Regions from separate parts of the Pantoea sp. C1E2 genome, predicted to be linked through region 2. Evidence: predicted binding sites of a transcription regulator. Region 2 holds the regulator's gene; each other region holds the start of a gene.
What was found. The regulator PhoB, encoded in region 2, activates phosphate uptake and scavenging genes when phosphate is short. The targets are predictions, from matches to a motif close to CTGTCATAAAACTGNCNNAT.
Positions count from the first base shown of each region.

Region 1 (5,916 bases), 1.0 Mb from region 2:
CTGCGGGTCTGGCAGTGGTGGATCGTCAGGGGCACATGACGCGTCTGCGTCGTCTCGGCAAAGTGGCCAATCTGGCCGAAGCCGCAGAGCAGCAGCCGCTGATTGGTGGCACCGGTATCGCTCACACTCGTTGGGCAACCCACGGTGAGCCATCAGAAGCGAATGCGCATCCGCATGTCTCTGAGCACATCATCATTGTGCACAACGGCATCATTGAGAACCATGAGCCACTGCGTGCTCAGATGATTGAGCGCGGCTATACCTTTGCCTCAGAAACCGACACCGAAGTGGTGGCGCATCTGGTGCACTGGGAGCAGAAACAGGGCGGCACATTGCGCGAAGTGGTACTGCGCGTGATCCCTCAACTGCGCGGTGCTTATGGCATGGTGATCATGGACAGCCGCGATCCGTCCGTGCTGGTGGCCGCCCGCTCTGGCAGCCCGCTGGTGATCGGCCGTGGTGTGGGTGAGAACTTTATCGCTTCCGATCAGCTGGCCTTGCTGCCGGTGACCCGCCGCTTTATGTATCTGGAAGAGGGCGATATCGCTGAAATCACCCGCCGTGAAGTCACTATCATCGATCGTGATGGTAAGCCAGCCAAACGTGCGGAAATTGAATCTACTGCGCAATACGATGCCGGTGATAAAGGTACCTATCGCCACTACATGCAGAAAGAGATCTACGAGCAGCCAAACGCGATTAAAAACACCATTACCGGTCGTTTTAACCACGGGCAGGTCGATCTCAGCGAGCTGGGCCCCCATGCCGAAGAATTACTGAGCAAGGTTGAGCACATCCAGATTATTGCCTGCGGCACGTCATACAACTCTGGCATGGTATCGCGTTACTGGTTTGAGTCGCTGGCCAACCTTCCTTGTGATGTGGAAATCGCCTCTGAATTCCGCTATCGCAAATCCGCGGTGCGCAAAAACAGCCTGCTGATCACCCTGTCGCAATCGGGTGAAACCGCCGATACGCTGGCTGCGCTGCGTCTGTCAAAAGAACTCGGCTATCTCGGTTCGCTGGCCATCTGTAACGTTGCGGGCTCTTCGCTGGTGCGTGAGTCCGATCTGGCGCTGATGACCAAAGCCGGCACCGAAATTGGTGTGGCCTCGACCAAAGCCTTCACCACCCAGCTGGCGGTTCTACTGATGCTGGTGGCGAAACTGGGACGTCTGCATGGCATGAAGCCGGAAACCGAGCACGAAATCGTGCATGCGTTGCAGGCCTTACCGAGCCGAATTGAGCAGATGCTGGCGCAGGATAAAGTGATTGAAAGCCTGGCGGAAGGTTTCTCTGACAAACATCATGCGTTGTTCCTTGGCCGTGGCGATCAGTACCCGATTGCGATGGAAGGCGCGCTGAAGCTGAAAGAGATCTCCTATATCCACGCGGAAGCCTACGCGGCCGGAGAGCTCAAACACGGCCCGCTGGCGCTGATTGATGCCGATATGCCGGTTATCGTGGTCGCGCCGAACAACGAGCTGCTGGAGAAGCTGAAATCGAATATTGAAGAGGTACGCGCACGCGGCGGTCTGCTGTATGTGTTTGCCGATCAGGATGCCGGTTTCACCGATAGCGATGGCATGAAAATCATCTCTCTGCCGCACGTCGAAGAAGTGATTGCGCCGATCTTCTATACGGTGCCATTACAGCTGCTTTCGTATCATGTCGCGCTGATTAAAGGTACAGATGTTGACCAGCCGCGTAACCTGGCGAAATCCGTTACCGTTGAATAATCAGTAGAAAGAGCGGGTCTGCAACGGGCCCGCTCGCTTTTTAATCGGTGTCATATAACTGTCATATTTCGTACATTTCACTGTCATCAAACTGTCCTATTTTCCCTCCAGCAGCAATCACTGACTCTTACTAAAAAAGGCATTGAGCCTGATTTTTTTTGAATCCCCTGGAGGGAACATGACACTGATGCGTACATCCGTAGCCCGAATCCTCGCCGCCACCTTCGCAGTAAGCGCGGTATCTGCTTTTGCAGCCACCGATCTGACTGGTGCTGGCGGTACATTCCCGGCACCGGTTTATGCCAAGTGGGCAGCAGAATACCAGCAAGCCACCGGTAGCAAAATCAACTATCAGGGTATTGGTTCTTCAGGCGGCGTTAAGCAGATCATCGCTAAAACCGTTGATTTCGGTGCGTCAGATGCGCCGATGGCTGATGCCGATTTGGAAAAAAATGGTCTGTTCCAGTTCCCTACCGTTATCGGTGGCGTGGTGCTGGCCGTTAACATCCCAGGTGTAAAATCAGGTGAACTGACGCTGGACGGCAAAACCGTTGGCGACATCTACCTGGGCAACATCAAAAAGTGGAACGACCCGGCGATCACTAAACTGAACCCAGGCGTGAAACTGCCAGACACCAACATCAACGTGGTTCGCCGCGCAGATGGTTCAGGTACCTCTTTCGTTTTCACCAGCTACCTGTCTAAAGTCAACAGCGACTGGAACAGCAAAATTGGTAAAGGCAACACCGTTAACTGGCCAACCGGTCTGGGCGGTAAAGGAAACGACGGCGTTGCAGCCTTCGTTCAGCGTCTGCCAGGTTCAATCGGTTACGTTGAGTATGCTTATGCTAAGCAGAACAACCTGACCTACACCAAACTGATGGATGCAGATGGCAAGCCAGTTGCGCCAAGCGAAACTAGCTTCTCAAACTCTGCTAAAGGCGCAGACTGGAGCAAATCTTTCGCTCAAGACCTGACCTTCCAGAAAGGTGCAGATGCATGGCCAATCTCTTCTACCACCTTCATCCTGATCTACAAAGAGCAGGCTGATGCGGCTAAAGGTGCTGAAGTGATGAAGTTCTTCGACTGGGCTTACAAAGGCGGCAGTAAAACTGCAACCGCACTGGATTACGCTGCGCTGCCAGAAAGCGTTGCTAACCAGATTCGCACTGCCTGGAAAGCGAACATCAAAGACAGCTCCGGCAAAGCGATTTATAAGTAAGCGAATGACCCGGTTAGTCTCCCCTGACTGACCAACCCGATGGGCGGCATGGTATGCCGCCCTGAACTTCCTCTGAGAACCGAGAAACTTATGGCTGCCACTAAGCCGACGTTCAAAGCCCCAGGTAAACAAGGTGACATGATTTTCGGCGCGCTGGTGAAACTTTCCGCGCTTATCGTGTTGTTGTTGATGGGTGGCATTATCGTCTCCCTGATTTTCTCTTCCTGGCCTAGCATCCAAAAATTTGGTTTTTCCTTCTTATGGACCAAAACCTGGGATGCGCCAAACGAACAATTTGGTGCGCTGGTACCGATTTACGGCACCCTCGTCACCTCCATTATTGCTCTGGTCATCGCGGTGCCGGTGAGCTTTGGCATTGCGCTGTTCCTGACGGAACTGTCGCCTAACTGGCTACGTCGCCCGCTGGGTACCGCGATTGAACTGTTAGCAGCAATCCCGAGTATCGTTTACGGCATGTGGGGCCTGTTTATCTTCGCCCCGCTGTTCGCTGAGTACTTCCAGACGCCGGTCGGCAACGTCATGTCGAACATTCCGATTGTGGGCACCCTGTTCTCAGGCCCGGCTTTCGGTATCGGTATTCTGGCGGCAGGTGTGATCCTCGCCATCATGATCATTCCGTACATTGCTTCGGTGATGCGTGATGTGTTTGAGCAGACGCCGGTGATGATGAAAGAGTCCGCTTACGGCATCGGTTGCACCACGTGGGAAGTGATCTGGCGCATCGTGCTGCCATTCACCAAAAACGGCGTGATCGGTGGTGTGATGCTGGGACTCGGCCGCGCACTGGGTGAAACCATGGCGGTGACCTTTATCATCGGAAACACCTACCAGCTCGACAGCGCATCGCTATTTATGCCGGGCAACAGTATCACCTCCGCACTGGCGAACGAATTCGCTGAAGCGGAATCAGGCGTGCACGTAGCCGCGCTGATGGAGCTGGGTCTGATCCTGTTCGTGATTACCTTTATCGTGCTGGCGATCTCTAAACTGATGATCCTGCGTCTGGCGAAGAGTGAAGGAGCCCGTTCATGACAGCTATTGAAATGCAGGCTCGCGCTGAGCTGGAAGCCTCTCGCCGCAAAATGCAGGCGTGGCGCAGCACCAAAAACAAAATTGCTCTGACCTTGTCGATGCTGACCATGGCCTTTGGCCTGTTCTGGCTGGTGTGGATTCTGTTCACCACCGTCACCAAAGGCATCGATGGTCTGAGCTGGTCACTGTTCACCGAATCAACGCCGCCGCCAAATACCGCAGGCGGTGGTTTGGCCAACGCCCTGGCGGGCAGTGGATTATTGATTCTGTGGTCAACGGTAATCGGTACGCCGCTGGGCATCATGGCGGGTATTTACCTGGCAGAATATGGTCGCAAGCACTGGCTGGCGGAAGTGATTCGCTTCATCAACGACATCTTGTTGTCAGCACCGTCGATTGTAGTGGGCTTGTTCGTCTACACCATCGTGGTCGCGCAGATGCAGCACTTCTCTGGCTGGGCGGGTGTGGTGGCGCTGGCGCTGTTGCAGATTCCGATCGTGATTCGTACCTCAGAAAACATGCTGCGTCTGGTACCAGACAGCATGCGTGAAGCGGCTTATGCGCTGGGTACGCCGAAGTGGAAGATGATTTCGGCCATCACGCTGAAAGCCTCAGTATCCGGGATTATCACCGGTGTGCTGCTGGCCGTCGCGCGTATCGCGGGCGAAACCGCACCGCTGCTGTTTACTGCGCTGTCGAACCAGTTCTGGAGCACCGACATGATGCAGCCAATCGCCAACTTGCCAGTGACGATCTTCAAATTCGCCATGAGCCCGTTTGCGGAATGGCAAAGCCTGGCATGGGCGGGTGTGTTGATCATTACCCTGTGTGTGCTGCTGCTGAACATTGTCGCGCGAGTGGTTTTCGCCAAGGGCAAACACTAATTTCCCGGCGCGGCTTCGGCGGCGCTGCACAAGAGAGATGAGCAATGAGTATGGCAACGACTTCTGCCGGTAAAATTCAGGTTCGCAATCTGAACTTCTATTACGGAAAGTTTCACGCTCTGAAGAACATTAACCTGGATATCGCGAAGAACCAGGTCACCGCCTTCATCGGACCATCAGGCTGTGGTAAATCCACCCTGCTGCGCACCTTCAACAAAATGTACTCGCTCTACCCTGAGCAGCGTGCTGAAGGTGACATTCTTCTGGATGGCGACAATATTCTGGCTTCCCATCAGGATATCGCCCTGCTGCGCGCACGCGTCGGCATGGTGTTCCAGAAGCCAACGCCGTTCCCAATGTCGATTTATGACAACATCGCGTTTGGCGTGCGTCTGTTTGAAAAGCTGTCACGTGCCGATATGGACGAGCGTGTGCAGTGGGCACTGACCAAAGCCGCGCTGTGGAATGAAACCAAAGACAAGCTGCATCAGAGCGGTTACAGTCTCTCAGGTGGACAGCAGCAGCGTCTGTGTATCGCACGCGGCATCGCGATTCGCCCGGAAGTATTGTTGTTGGATGAGCCATGCTCAGCACTTGACCCGATCTCCACTGGTCGTATCGAAGAGCTGATCACCGAGCTGAAGCAGGATTACACCGTGGTGATCGTGACGCACAACATGCAGCAGGCCGCGCGTTGTTCAGATCATACCGCTTTCATGTATCTGGGCGAGCTGATTGAGTTCAGCGACACCGATACACTGTTTACCAAGCCCGCACAGAAGCAGACCGAAGATTACATCACCGGTCGTTACGGCTGATTCAGGAGACGCACATGGATAATTTGAATCTGAATAAACACATCTCCGGTCAGTTCAACGCGGAGCTGGAGCACATTCGCACTCAGGTGATGATCATGGGTGGCATGGTTGAGCAGCAGCTCACCGACGCCATTACCGCGATGCACAACCAGGATGGCGAGCTAGCACGTCGCGTCATCGACGGTGACCAGAAGGTCAAC
Region 1 is NZ_JBSZHT010000002.1:231,381-237,296, forward strand. It holds gene glmS (glutamine--fructose-6-phosphate transaminase (isomerizing)) at 1-1,739, shown strand, start outside; gene pstS (phosphate ABC transporter substrate-binding protein PstS) at 1,918-2,961, shown strand; gene pstC (phosphate ABC transporter permease PstC) at 3,052-4,014, shown strand; gene pstA (phosphate ABC transporter permease PstA) at 4,011-4,898, shown strand; gene pstB (phosphate ABC transporter ATP-binding protein PstB) at 4,943-5,716, shown strand; gene phoU (phosphate signaling complex protein PhoU) at 5,731-5,916, shown strand, end outside.
Region 1: pstS (phosphate ABC transporter substrate-binding protein PstS) is a predicted target of PhoB. The motif match lies at 1,787-1,806, and genes of this name have one in related genera.

Region 2 (5,916 bases):
CTCAAACAGCTCAACGCCCTGCAGATCGCCAAAGAAGTCAAAGTGCCACCAGGCGCGACGGAACTCGCCGTCTGTTACCACTTGCAGGCCGTTGGCACGTTGCTGCTCGACCACGTGGCGGATCTCTTTATCTTCTACCTGACGCAGTTGCTCAGCCGTGATCTCGCCATTGGCGAACTGCACGCGCGCTTGCTTGATCGCTGCAGGACGCAGAAAACTGCCGACGGTATCGGCACGGAACGGTTGTTGTTGTGGCATGTTCACTCCTGGCTAAACGCATAATTGCGTCAGGGTATAATTTCATCTGGTTACTTATAGCCATCTGGATGGCTAAATGTCCAGAGAGAGTGACATGCCGAAACACATTGGGCAATGGAAGAAAATTCAGGTGACGTGAATAAAATTCATGATCGGATGTTCGTTCTTCAATTTTACTCAATGGCAGCACGTGCCTGCGCCATCTGGCTGTCGGAAAGCGGCAGATAACCGGCCTCCGTCACCCGGCGCTGCCCTTCTGGCGATAACACCTGATGTAAGAACGCATTTACCAGTGGCGGCAGCGGTTTGCCCGGCGCTTTATTGACGTAAATATAGAGCGGACGCGACCACGGATAACGACCATTGCGAATCGATTCGGCATCGGGCATCACGCTGTCGCCCTGTGTAGTCACGATCGGTACCATTTTCACGCCGCTCAGGTGAAAGCCAAAACTGGCATAACCAATGCTGTTAGGGGTCGCCGCCACTGCCTGCACCACCGCCGCCGAGCCGGGAAACTCTGCAACGTCTGAACGGAAATCACCTTTGCACAGCGCTTGCTGTTTAAAGAAACCCCAGGTTCCCGATGCCGAGTTACGGCCAAAGCGTTGAATGCTGCGTTGCGCCCAATTCCCCTGATTGAGGCCAAGATCGCCCCAGCGCTGCGGCACAGCGTGCGCACCGCACAGGCGGGTGACAGAGAAAAGGGCATCGAGTTGTGGTTGATCGATACGGGATAGCGGGTTGTCCTGATTCACCACCACCACCAGCGCATCCATTGCCACCGGCACCGCCAGCGGTGGATAGCCGTAGCGCGAGGTAAACAGTTGGCGTTCATCAATTTGCATCGGGCGGCTCATCGCCCCGAGTTGGGCTGCGCCTGCCGCCAGCGCGGTAGGTGCGGTTGAGGATCCAGCCGCCTGTACCTGAACGTTAACGCCCGGTGACTGGCGGCTGAAATCCTCGCCCCATAAGGTCATCAGATAGCCGAGGGTGTCGGAACCGACGCTGCTTAAATTGCCGGTGAGCATGGTTTGTTGGGCTGGTGCCAGCGCAGAGCACAGCAGCAACGTGAACAGCAACAGCGATTTCATCAGGTCTTCCGTCAATCAGGTCATGAACATTCAAGTGCACATTCTGTAGCGGCACGATTGATCGCGCAATACATTGCGCCGCTACCGTATGTGCGAATAACTCGTACATGGCCTAATCCATTGGCATAGCGCAATAAATTGCGCCGCTCCGTCGTGCTTAACTGACCTTACTGTGAACGCTTTTCGCCACAATCAAGCGTGGTGGCAGCACAAAACTAAAACAGGTTTCCTGATGCGGAATACTGGTGATCTCCAGCCTCGCCGTGTGATGGCTCAATGCATGCTTAACGATCGCCAGCCCTAAGCCACTGCCGCCGGTCGCACGCGATCGGGCTTTATCGACCCGATAAAAACGCTCGGTGAGGCGCGGCAAATGCTCCTCGCTGATCCCCGGTCCGTTATCGCACACTTTGAATTCCGCCCCCTCTTTGGTGCGCAGCCAGCTGATATCGAGGCGCGTTCCCTCCGGCGTGTGATTCACCGCGTTGTACACCAGATTGGAAATGGCGCTGCGCAGCTGTTCATCATTGCCGAAGACTTTGAGGTGCGGATCGGTGCGGAAATGGATGCTGTGCCGGCCCTGGCTGAGGGTTTCCGCCTCGCGCTGCAACAGTTGCAGCATGCCCGGGACATCCACCGTCTCTTTGAGATCGATAGCGGGCGCGGCTTCAATACGCGACAAGGTCAGCAGCTGTTTCACCAGGCTATCCATGCGGCGAGTTTGCTCCTGCATGGTGTGCAACGCCTTGCCGCGCGTGCGCTCGTTCATCGCCGCATCGTCCATCATTTCCAGATAGCCCTGCAACACCGTTAACGGCGTACGCAGTTCATGACTGACGTTGGCAAAGAAGTTACGCCGCGCCCCTTCCAGCTGGTGCATCTGGGTGACATCGCGCGCCACCATCAACCATTGCCCTTCGCTGTAGGGCATCACACGAAATTCCATATGATGTTGATTGTTCAGCACCAGCGTCAGCGGCTTGTCAAAATCGCGTTGGCGGATATAGCGGGAAAACTCAGGATAGCGCAGTAAATTGAGGATGTTCTGGCCATTATCTTCCGGCCAGCGCAGCCCGAGATGCTGTTGTGCCAGCCCGTTGCACCAGAAAATGGTGCCCTCTTCGGTGGTCAGGATCACTGCATCAGGCAGGGATTCCGCGCCGCTACGAAAGCGCTTAATCAGGTTACCCAACTCCCGACGACGACGACGGTTACGCAGTTGCATCTGATACAGGCCGTAGAACAGCGGTTCCCAGCTACCGCGCCCGGCGGGTGGCGTCATAGAACGATCGACCCACAGCCAGTGCGACAGACGCATCAGATTTCTAAAGTGCCAAAACATCACACCCGACACTGCAATCAGCAGTAGCCAGGGCAGATAACCGAACAACAGACCAAGCACCAGCGCGGGCAAACAGACCAGCGCCAGCTCAGTCAATAATCTCTTCCAGGAGAGTCGTTCCAGCACGGTAAAAGACTCCGTTTAGTAGCGGGCAGAGAAACGATACCCTGTTCCACGTACGGTTTGAACCATGCGATCGTGGCCAGATACTTCCAGTGCTTTACGTAAACGACGGATATGCACATCAACGGTACGATCTTCCACGTAGACGTTGGTGCCCCATACGTGGTTCAGCAGCTGTTCGCGGCTGTAAACACGCTCTGGGTGCGTCATAAAGAAGTGCAGCAATTTATATTCGGTAGGTCCCATTTCCAGCGGGGTACTTTCCGACATCACGCGATGCGAGGAAGGATCGAGGCTCAGACCCTGCATCTCAATCACCTCTTCCACCGCCATTGGTGAAATACGGCGCATCACCGCTTTGATACGTGCCATCAGCTCTTTCGGTGAGAAAGGTTTGGTGATGTAGTCATCCGCGCCCACTTCCAGACCGCGCACGCGATCTTCTTCTTCACCGCGCGCCGTCAGCATCATCACCGGGATGTCGCGCGTCATGGCTTCACGTTTCAAATGTTTAATAAACTGAATACCGCTGCCGCCAGGCAACATCCAATCCAGCAGAATTAAATCAGGCCAGGGTTCGATCAACTTACCAATCGCGCTGTCATAGTCTTCTGCCTCAATAGGCTGATAATCATTCTGTTCCAGCACGAAACATAACATTTCACGGATGGGAGCTTCGTCTTCCACAACCAAAATGCGCTTAGCCATTATAACTCCTGCTTTTGTGACAATAGGTCACTGGGATTTGCGGCGCCATTATGCGTCAGTTTTATGACACTTTTATGAAAAACCCGACCTATGATAAATAGTTAAAAAACAGAAATGTGACAACGATTATCGCTTTTTTTTCTTTGCGATCTGAAGAGGTTATAATTCGCCTTCGCTTAACGAAGCAGGGAGTATTCATGCGCATTATTCACACCGCGGATTGGCATCTCGGTCAATTCTTTTACAGCAAAAGCCGGGCGGCCGAGCATCAGGCCTTCCTGGAGTGGTTGCTGGACCAGATTACCCAGCATCAGGTGGATGCGCTGATCATCGCGGGAGACCTGTTTGATACCGGTTCGCCACCAAGCTATGCGCGTGAAATGTTTAACCGCTTCGTGGTCGCGCTGCAACCGACGCAGTGCCAGCTGATTGTGCTGGCGGGCAACCATGATTCCGTCGCTACCCTGAATGAATCACGCGAATTACTCGCCTGTTTAAATACGCGAGTGATCACCAGCGCCACGCCACAGGGCGAGCAGCAGGTGCTGACGCTGCATCAGCGCGATGGCACGCCGGGGGCGTTGTTGTGTGCGATTCCCTATTTGCGTCCACGCGATATTTTGCGCAGCCAGGCGGGACAATCCGGGCGCGAGAAACAGATCTCACTGCTGGAAGCGATTGAGCAGCATTACCAGCAGTGTTATGCCGCTGCGCTGGCCGAACGCGCAGATCGTGCACTTCCCATTATTGCCACCGGCCATCTCACCACCGTTGGCGTGACCAAAAGCGACTCGGTGCGCGATATCTATATCGGCACGCTGGATGCCTTCCCGGCGCAGGCGTTTCCCGCCGCGGATTACATTGCTCTGGGCCATATTCACCGGGCGCAGCGTATTGCTGACAGTGAACATATTCGTTACAGCGGTTCACCGATTCCGCTCAGCTTTGATGAACTGGGACGTGAGAAAAGCGTATTTCTGCTGGAGTTCGGCGCTCAGTTGGATAGCGTTACAGCGCTGCCGATCCCGCTGTTCCAGCCGATGCAGATGTTGAAAGGCTCAATGGCGGAAATCGAACAACAGCTGAGCGAATTTAGTGAGGGAGATCGCGAGCAGCCCGTCTGGCTCGACATTGAAATCACCACGCAAGAGTACCTGAGTGATTTGCAGCGCCGCGTTGAGCAACTGACTGAAGCATTGCCGGTGGAAGTGCTGCTGGTGCGCCGCAGCCGAGAACAGCGTCAACGCAGCCTGGCGCGCATGGATAACGAAACCCTGAGCGAGTTGAAAGTCGAAGAGGTGTTTGCTCGTCGCCTGGCGCAGGAAGATCAGTTGGACGCCGATCAGGCTGAACAATTGACGCAGTTATTTCGCACTACCCTCGCCGCGCTGGAGAACCCGTCCGCATGAAAATCCTGACGTTACGTTTTAAAAACCTCAATGCGCTGCGCGGTGAATGGTTTATCGATTTCCGCCGTGAACCCTTTGCCAGCAACGGATTATTTGCCATTACCGGCGCAACCGGCGCGGGGAAAACCACACTGCTGGATGCTATCTGCCTGGCGTTGTATCACCAGACGCCGCGCCTCGGCGTACTGTCGCAGACGCAAAACGAACTGATTACCCGTGACACCGCCGAATGTCTGGCAGAAGTCGAATTTGAGGTTAAAGGGGAAGCCTGGCGTGCCTTCTGGAGCCAGAACCGCGCGCGCGGCCAGGCCGACGGCAAATTGCAGGCGCCACGCGTCGAACTGGCTCGGGTGGCGGATAACCAGATTGTGGCTGATAAGGTCAGCGACAAACTCAAGCTCATCGAAACGCTCTCCGGCCTCGATTTTGACCGCTTCACCCGCTCGATGATGCTGTCGCAAGGCCAGTTCGCTGCCTTCCTCAACGCCAAGCCGGGCGAGCGCGCCGAACTGCTGGAAGAACTGACCGGCACAGAGATCTACGGCCAAATCTCAATGCAGATTTACGAGCGCTGGCGCACCGCACGCAGCGATCTGGAGACCTTGCGCGCGCGGGCGGGCGGCATGCTGTTGCTGGATGAAGTGCGTCGCACAGAGCTGATGCAGCAGGTTGAAGCATTGACGGCGCAAGAAAAAACGCTGAGCGAGCAGCTTGATCAAGCGCAACAGCAACAACAGTGGCTGACGCACTCGCAGCAGCTGGCGCAGGAGCAGCAGCAAGCCGAACAGGCGAACCAGGATGCCGAACAGGCATGGCAGCAGGCGGAAAGCGATCGTCAGCGCCTGGCACGCGCGGAGCCGGCTGAAAAGCTGCGAGAAAAACTCCAGCAGCGCGAGCAGTTACAACAAGATCAACAGCTCGCAACCCGGCAGGCGCAGCAGTTACACACTCAGCAGCAAGATGCGCAAACCGCGCTGCTGCA
Region 2 is NZ_JBSZHT010000002.1:1,261,692-1,267,607, reverse strand. It holds gene ACXI0A_RS06010 (5-methyltetrahydropteroyltriglutamate--homocysteine S-methyltransferase) at 1-258, opposite strand, end outside; gene ACXI0A_RS06005 (phosphate ABC transporter substrate-binding protein PstS family protein) at 432-1,352, opposite strand; gene phoR (phosphate regulon sensor histidine kinase PhoR) at 1,510-2,820, opposite strand; gene phoB (phosphate response regulator transcription factor PhoB) at 2,836-3,525, opposite strand; gene sbcD (exonuclease subunit SbcD) at 3,723-4,934, shown strand; gene ACXI0A_RS05985 (SbcC/MukB-like Walker B domain-containing protein) at 4,931-5,916, shown strand, end outside.

Region 3 (5,916 bases), 790 kb from region 2:
GCATCATTAGCCAGGCGGCGAAAATCACCACGCCATCACTGGTTTTGCAGGCCAGTGAAGACGATGTGGTAGACAACCGCTCGCAAGATATTTTTTGCACGGCGATGGCCGACGCGGGACATCCCTGCGAAGGCACCGTGCCGTATGTGATTCAAGGCGCGCGTCACGAGATTTTGTTTGAAACAGACGCCATGCGCGCTGAAGCGCTCAACCTGGTGGTCGATTTTTTCGAGCGCCACGTTTAACTCATTTTCCGATATCAATACCAGAGGTTTACATGTACCACATCGTCGCATCCGACCTGGATGGCACGCTGCTCTCACCGGAACACCGACTGACACCTTTTGCCCGTACCACGCTGCAGGAACTGGTGGCGCAAGATGTCCACTTCGTTTTCGCCACCGGCCGTCACTATATCGACGTGGGCCAGATGCGCGACAACCTCGGCATTCCGGCGTACATGATCACCTCCAACGGTGCCCGCGTGCACAATGCAGAGGGTGAACTGGTGTTCAGCCATAACCTCGACGCCGATATCGCCAGCGAGCTTTACGGTCTGCAGTACCACGATGAACATATCCTGACGCACGTGTATCGCGACGACGAGTGGTTTATGAGCCGCCACCGACCGGAGGAGCAGGACTACTTCCGCGAGTCGGTGTTTAACTATCAGGTCTACCAGCCGGGCATGCTGGAAACCGATGGTATCAGCAAGGTGTTCTTCACCTGCGACGATCCTGAGCGTCTGGCGCCGCTGGAGCTGGCGATCGAAGCGCGCTGGGGCGATCGTGTGAATGTTAGTTTCTCACTGCCAACCTGTCTGGAAGTGATGGCGGGTGGCGTATCAAAAGGTCACGCGCTGGAAGCGGTATCGAAGCAGCTTGGCTTCTCACTGAAAGAGTGCATCGCTTTTGGGGATGGCATGAATGATGTGGAAATGCTGAGCATGGCTGGTAAAGGCTGCATCATGCGTAATGGGCAGCAGCGTCTGAAAGATACCTTGCCGACGCTCGAAGTAATTGGCAGCAACGCTGAAGACGCGGTGCCGCATACGCTGCGTAAGCTGTTCCTTGCTTAAAAAAATGGGCCGGTTAATCCGGCCCATTTTTGTTATGCCATCTGTTTCTTGTGCTTATGCTCGCTGACCATCGTGAGCAGCAACAGAATCACCGCCAACACCGATCCAGCAATCATCACCATGAAACCGCCATCCCAGCCGAAGTAGTCCACTGTGTAACCGACAATCGCACTGGCGGCGACGGAACCGCCGAGATAGCCAAACAAACCGGTAAAGCCCGCTGCGGTGCCCGCGGCTTTTTTCGGTGCCAGTTCAAGCGCATGCAGACCAATCAGCATCACCGGGCCGTAAATCAGAAAGCCGATGACAATCATGCACAGCATATCGATGCCTGGATTACCTGGCGGGTTAAGCCAGTACACCACCGTAGCGATGGTCACCAGCGTCATAAAGAACACGCCGGTGGCGCCACGATTGCCTCTGAACACCTTGTCCGACATCCAGCCGCACAGCAGGGTGCCGGGAATGCCCGCATATTCGTAGAAGAAATAAGCCCACGAAGATTTATCCAGCGTGAAATGCTTCACCTCTTTCAGGTAGGTCGGTGACCAGTCGAGAATGCCGTAGCGCAGCAGGTAAACGAACACGTTGGCCAGAGCGATATACCACAGCAGCTTATTAGGCAGGATGTACTGCATGAAGATCTGCTTTGCCGTCAGTTCCTCTTCATGATTCTCGCTGTAATCCGGCGGGTAGTCGTTTTTGTACGCTTCAATCGGCGGCAGGCCACAGGATTGGGGGGTGTCACGCATCAGCGCAAACGCAATGATAGCGATGAAGATGGCACCGAACGCCGGCATATACAGCGCAGCTTTCCAGTCGTTAAACCACGCCATGCCCAGCAGGAACAGCAGGGGCGGAATACCGCCGCCGACGTTATGCGCGCAGTTCCATACCGAGACAATCCCGCCACGCTCCTTCTGCGACCACCAGTGCACCATAGTGCGACCGCACGGTGGCCAGCCCATGCCCTGGAACCAACCACACAGGAATAGCAGCACAAACATCACCATGATGCTGGAGGTGGCCCAGGGTACAAAGCCCATAAAGAGCATCACCGCGGCGGCCAGAATCAGTCCGGCAGGTAAAAACACGCGTGGATTTGAGCGGTCGGAGACGGAACCCATGATGAACTTGGAGAAACCGTAAGCGATGGATATCCCAGACAGCGCAAAACCGAGATCGCCACGCGAGAAGCCCTGTTCGACTAAATAGGGCATCGCCAGCGCAAAGTTTTTACGGACCAGGTAATAGGCGGCATAACCAAAGAAAATGCCGATGAAGATTTGCCAGCGCAGCCGACGATAAAGTGGATCGACACGATCGTCAGCGACTTGCGGCTGATGCGGTGCCGGTTTGAAGATACTCAACATGGATGCGGCCCTCCAGGGCGCAATATAGTTATGAATTCCCAGCAGGATGGGTCAAACGCCAACTGGCGCTAAAACAGACAGCAAAGTTCCATTTCGCGCAAAGGATAGTGATGGTTACGCCACGTTACTGTGATGTGTGACACAATTGTTACAGTTTGATGACATTTAAGAGCGATATAAACCAGGAAATGTTGGAATTCGCGCATTAAGCGTTGGGACTTTTACGTTTGAAAGGGTAATCCATTGCGCTGCTGAAATAGATTTACTTCATCAGCAATTAACAGCCCGGTTTTACAAGCGAGCGATAAAGAGTTGGCTTAATGAAGCCAGGAGTTGTTTGGTTTTATTTTGACCACTCGTCAACCAGATATTTCAGCCCATACACGACAGTTTGTTTACACTAGCGCCACTGTTCATTTTGGGATCGATGCCGTGCCGTTACTGATCGTTACCACCATTTTGTGGGCTTTTTCCTTTAGTTTGATAGGTGAATACCTTGCAGGCCAGGTTGACTCCTGGTTCTCTGTACTGATGCGCCTTGGGTTGGCCGCGATTGTCTTCCTGCCGTTCCTGCGCTGGAAAGGCTATCGCGCCTCAACCATCCTGCTGTATATGCTGGTGGGGATGCTGCAACTCGGCGTCATGTACCTGCTGAGTTTTGAGGCTTATACCTACCTCAGCGTGACAGAATTCCTATTGTTTACCGTGATGACGCCGCTCTACGTCACGCTGATCTACGATTTGCTCAGCAGACGTCGACTGCGAATCGGCTATGCTTTCAGCGCGCTGTTGGCGGTAGCCGGTGCGGCCATCATTCGCTATGACAAAGTCAGCGATCACTTCTGGTTCGGTTTACTGCTGGTTCAGGCGGCTAACATCTGCTTCGCCATTGGTATGGTCGGTTACAAGCGTTTGCAGGAAACCCGCCCGATGCCGCAACACACGGCATTCTCGTGGTTCTATTTAGGCGCGGTGATCATTGCCATCATTGCCTGGAGCCTGTGGGGTAATCCGAACAAGCTGCCGACCACAAACCTGCAATGGGGCATTCTGGTGTGGCTGGGCGTAGCGGCTTCGGGACTGGGCTACTTTATGTGGAACTACGGTGCCACGCAGGTCGATGCGGGTACGTTGGGCATCATGAACAACATGCACGTACCGGCGGGCTTACTGGTGAACCTGGCGATCTGGCAGGAAAAACCGCACTGGCCGAGCTTTATTGCCGGGGCGATTGTCATTTTCGCTTCACTTTACGTGCACAAGCGTTGGGTAGTAGGGCATGTCGCTAAAAGCGATGCCTAAATGGCCGAGCTGAATTGCTAACAAGCTCGTTGCTTTGCTCTAGCTTCGAAAAAGCAGCACCTAAGCCAGAGGGAAGAGACAGGCAAATCCACAGGGAAGTGAGATTCCTTCGTGATCGGAGCGGCCGGTATCTGACCTGATATCAAAGCGACACCTAAAGCCTAAGGGAAGGGATAGCGTGGCAGAGGAGCAAAGCATCCGAGCCATGGAGGGCGAGGCTGACCCACAGGGATGTGGGTTTCCTTTGCGATCTGCCACGCTATCCCTGACTGAGCACTAACACATAGCAATCAGCCCTTTCCTGACTGAGCACTAACACGTAGTAATCAGCCCTTTCGCGACTGAGCACTAACACGAAGCCATCAGGGCTTTTTCGCGGGCGCCGCAGGACGATGAATCATCGTCAATCCCTTCAAAAAGTTACGCAGAATCTGGTCGCCGCACTCGCGGTAGTTCTTATGATCTGGATTGCGGAAAATCGCACCAACCTCAGCCTGTGAAACCTTAAAGTTTGCCTTCTCCAGCACCACCGGAATATCCGTGGTCTTCAACGCAAACGCGATACGCAGCTTCTTAATGAAGATATTGTTATTCATACGACGTTCGACTGACGGCGCTGGCGCATCTTCACTTTTACCGCGACGGAAGAAAATTAAACCGTTAAGGAAATAGCCCATCAGCACGTCCGGCAATTTACGGAACGCCGCATCCTCATCCTTTTTCATCCACGCCTGAACATCCTCCAGCGGCACTTCACTGCCCGCTAAGGCAAAAATCTCCACCACTTTGCTATCGCTCAAATCAAGCATATAGCGCACGCTGCGCAGAACATCGTTACTCGTCATGGTGAAACTCTCTTGGTCGCGGATTGAGGCGGCGCATTATAGAGCAGGCAGGGCAGGGATAACAGCACGGGCGACACAAGCCGCCCGTGAGATCATGAAGAAACCGACTGAAGTGAACCTGGACGCGCCGCATCACGCACAAACGGCAGATGGTCACAGGCGTGTTGACGGGCGAAGCGCACAAAAGCTTCCAGCACCGGCTGACGCTGCTCGCCATCGCGAACCGCCGCATACAGGCGGCTCCACAAGCCAGAGCCCAACGTCTTGGTCACCACCAGGCCCTGCTTTTCAAAACTCTCCACCACCCAATGCGGTAATGCGGCGATGCCCATTTGTGCCGACACCATCTGAATCAATAACAGCGTATTATCTACATTCTTCAATGCCGGGCTCACTCCCGCCGGCTGCAGGAAATGACGCCAGATATCCAGACGCTGACGCTGCACCGGATAAATCATTAACACCTCATCGGCTAAATCTTCCGGCGAAATATGCTCCAGTTTCGCCAGTGGATGGTCCGGAGCCAACACCAGTCGCACCTCATAATCAAACATCGGCGTATAGAACAAACCGCTGCGTGGCAGAATATCGGAGGTCAGCACCACATCCAGTTCACCCTGCTGCAAGGCGGGCTGAGGATCAAAAGTCACCCCCGATTTAAAATCGACCACCACTTGTGGCCAGCTCTGGCGGAAATTATTCAGTGCCGGCGTCAGCCATTGAATGCAGCTGTGACACTCAATCGCAATGCGCAGCGTGGTCTGATGCGGCTCATGGCACGCCTGCAACGCCTGCTGGATCTGCGGCAAAATCTGCTCGGCCAACTGCAGCATGATTTCCCCCTGCGGCGTAAACCGCAACGGCTGGCTCTTGCGCACAAACAGGCGAAAGCCCAGCCGCTGTTCCAGATCGCTGAACTGATGAGATAACGCCGATTGTGTCTGATGAAGCTGAGCAGCGGCAGCGGCTAACGAGCCGGTATTCTGCAACGCCTGCAGCGTTCTCAGGTGTTTGAGTTCGATCATGAGAGTCCTTCACATCGAGATTGAACAAATTGCGCTTGAGGAACATACAGTACCCGCAGATTATGGCGGTGTAAACATCTGGACGGCTAAACATCTCAATCAGGCGCCACAGCCATTTTACTTTCGTCCAGTTCAGGCGTTCAGCGCACGGCAATTCCCTCGCTGGATGAACGTAAACGGGCTTGTACCGTTAAGAATATCTGGAGATTAATAAATGACCATTCTGAACCATACGCTCGGTTTCCCTCGTGTTGGTCTGCGTCGTGAACTGAAGAAAGCACAGGAAAGCTACT
Region 3 is NZ_JBSZHT010000002.1:474,253-480,168, forward strand. It holds gene pldB (lysophospholipase L2) at 1-245, shown strand, start outside; gene yigL (sugar/pyridoxal phosphate phosphatase YigL) at 278-1,078, shown strand; gene glpT (glycerol-3-phosphate transporter) at 1,111-2,451, opposite strand; gene ACXI0A_RS02450 (carboxylate/amino acid/amine transporter) at 2,884-3,753, shown strand; gene ACXI0A_RS02455 (YehS family protein) at 4,116-4,598, opposite strand; gene metR (HTH-type transcriptional regulator MetR) at 4,691-5,623, opposite strand; gene metE (5-methyltetrahydropteroyltriglutamate--homocysteine S-methyltransferase) at 5,838-5,916, shown strand, end outside.
Region 3: glpT (glycerol-3-phosphate transporter) is a predicted target of PhoB. The motif match lies at 2,597-2,616, and genes of this name have one in related genera.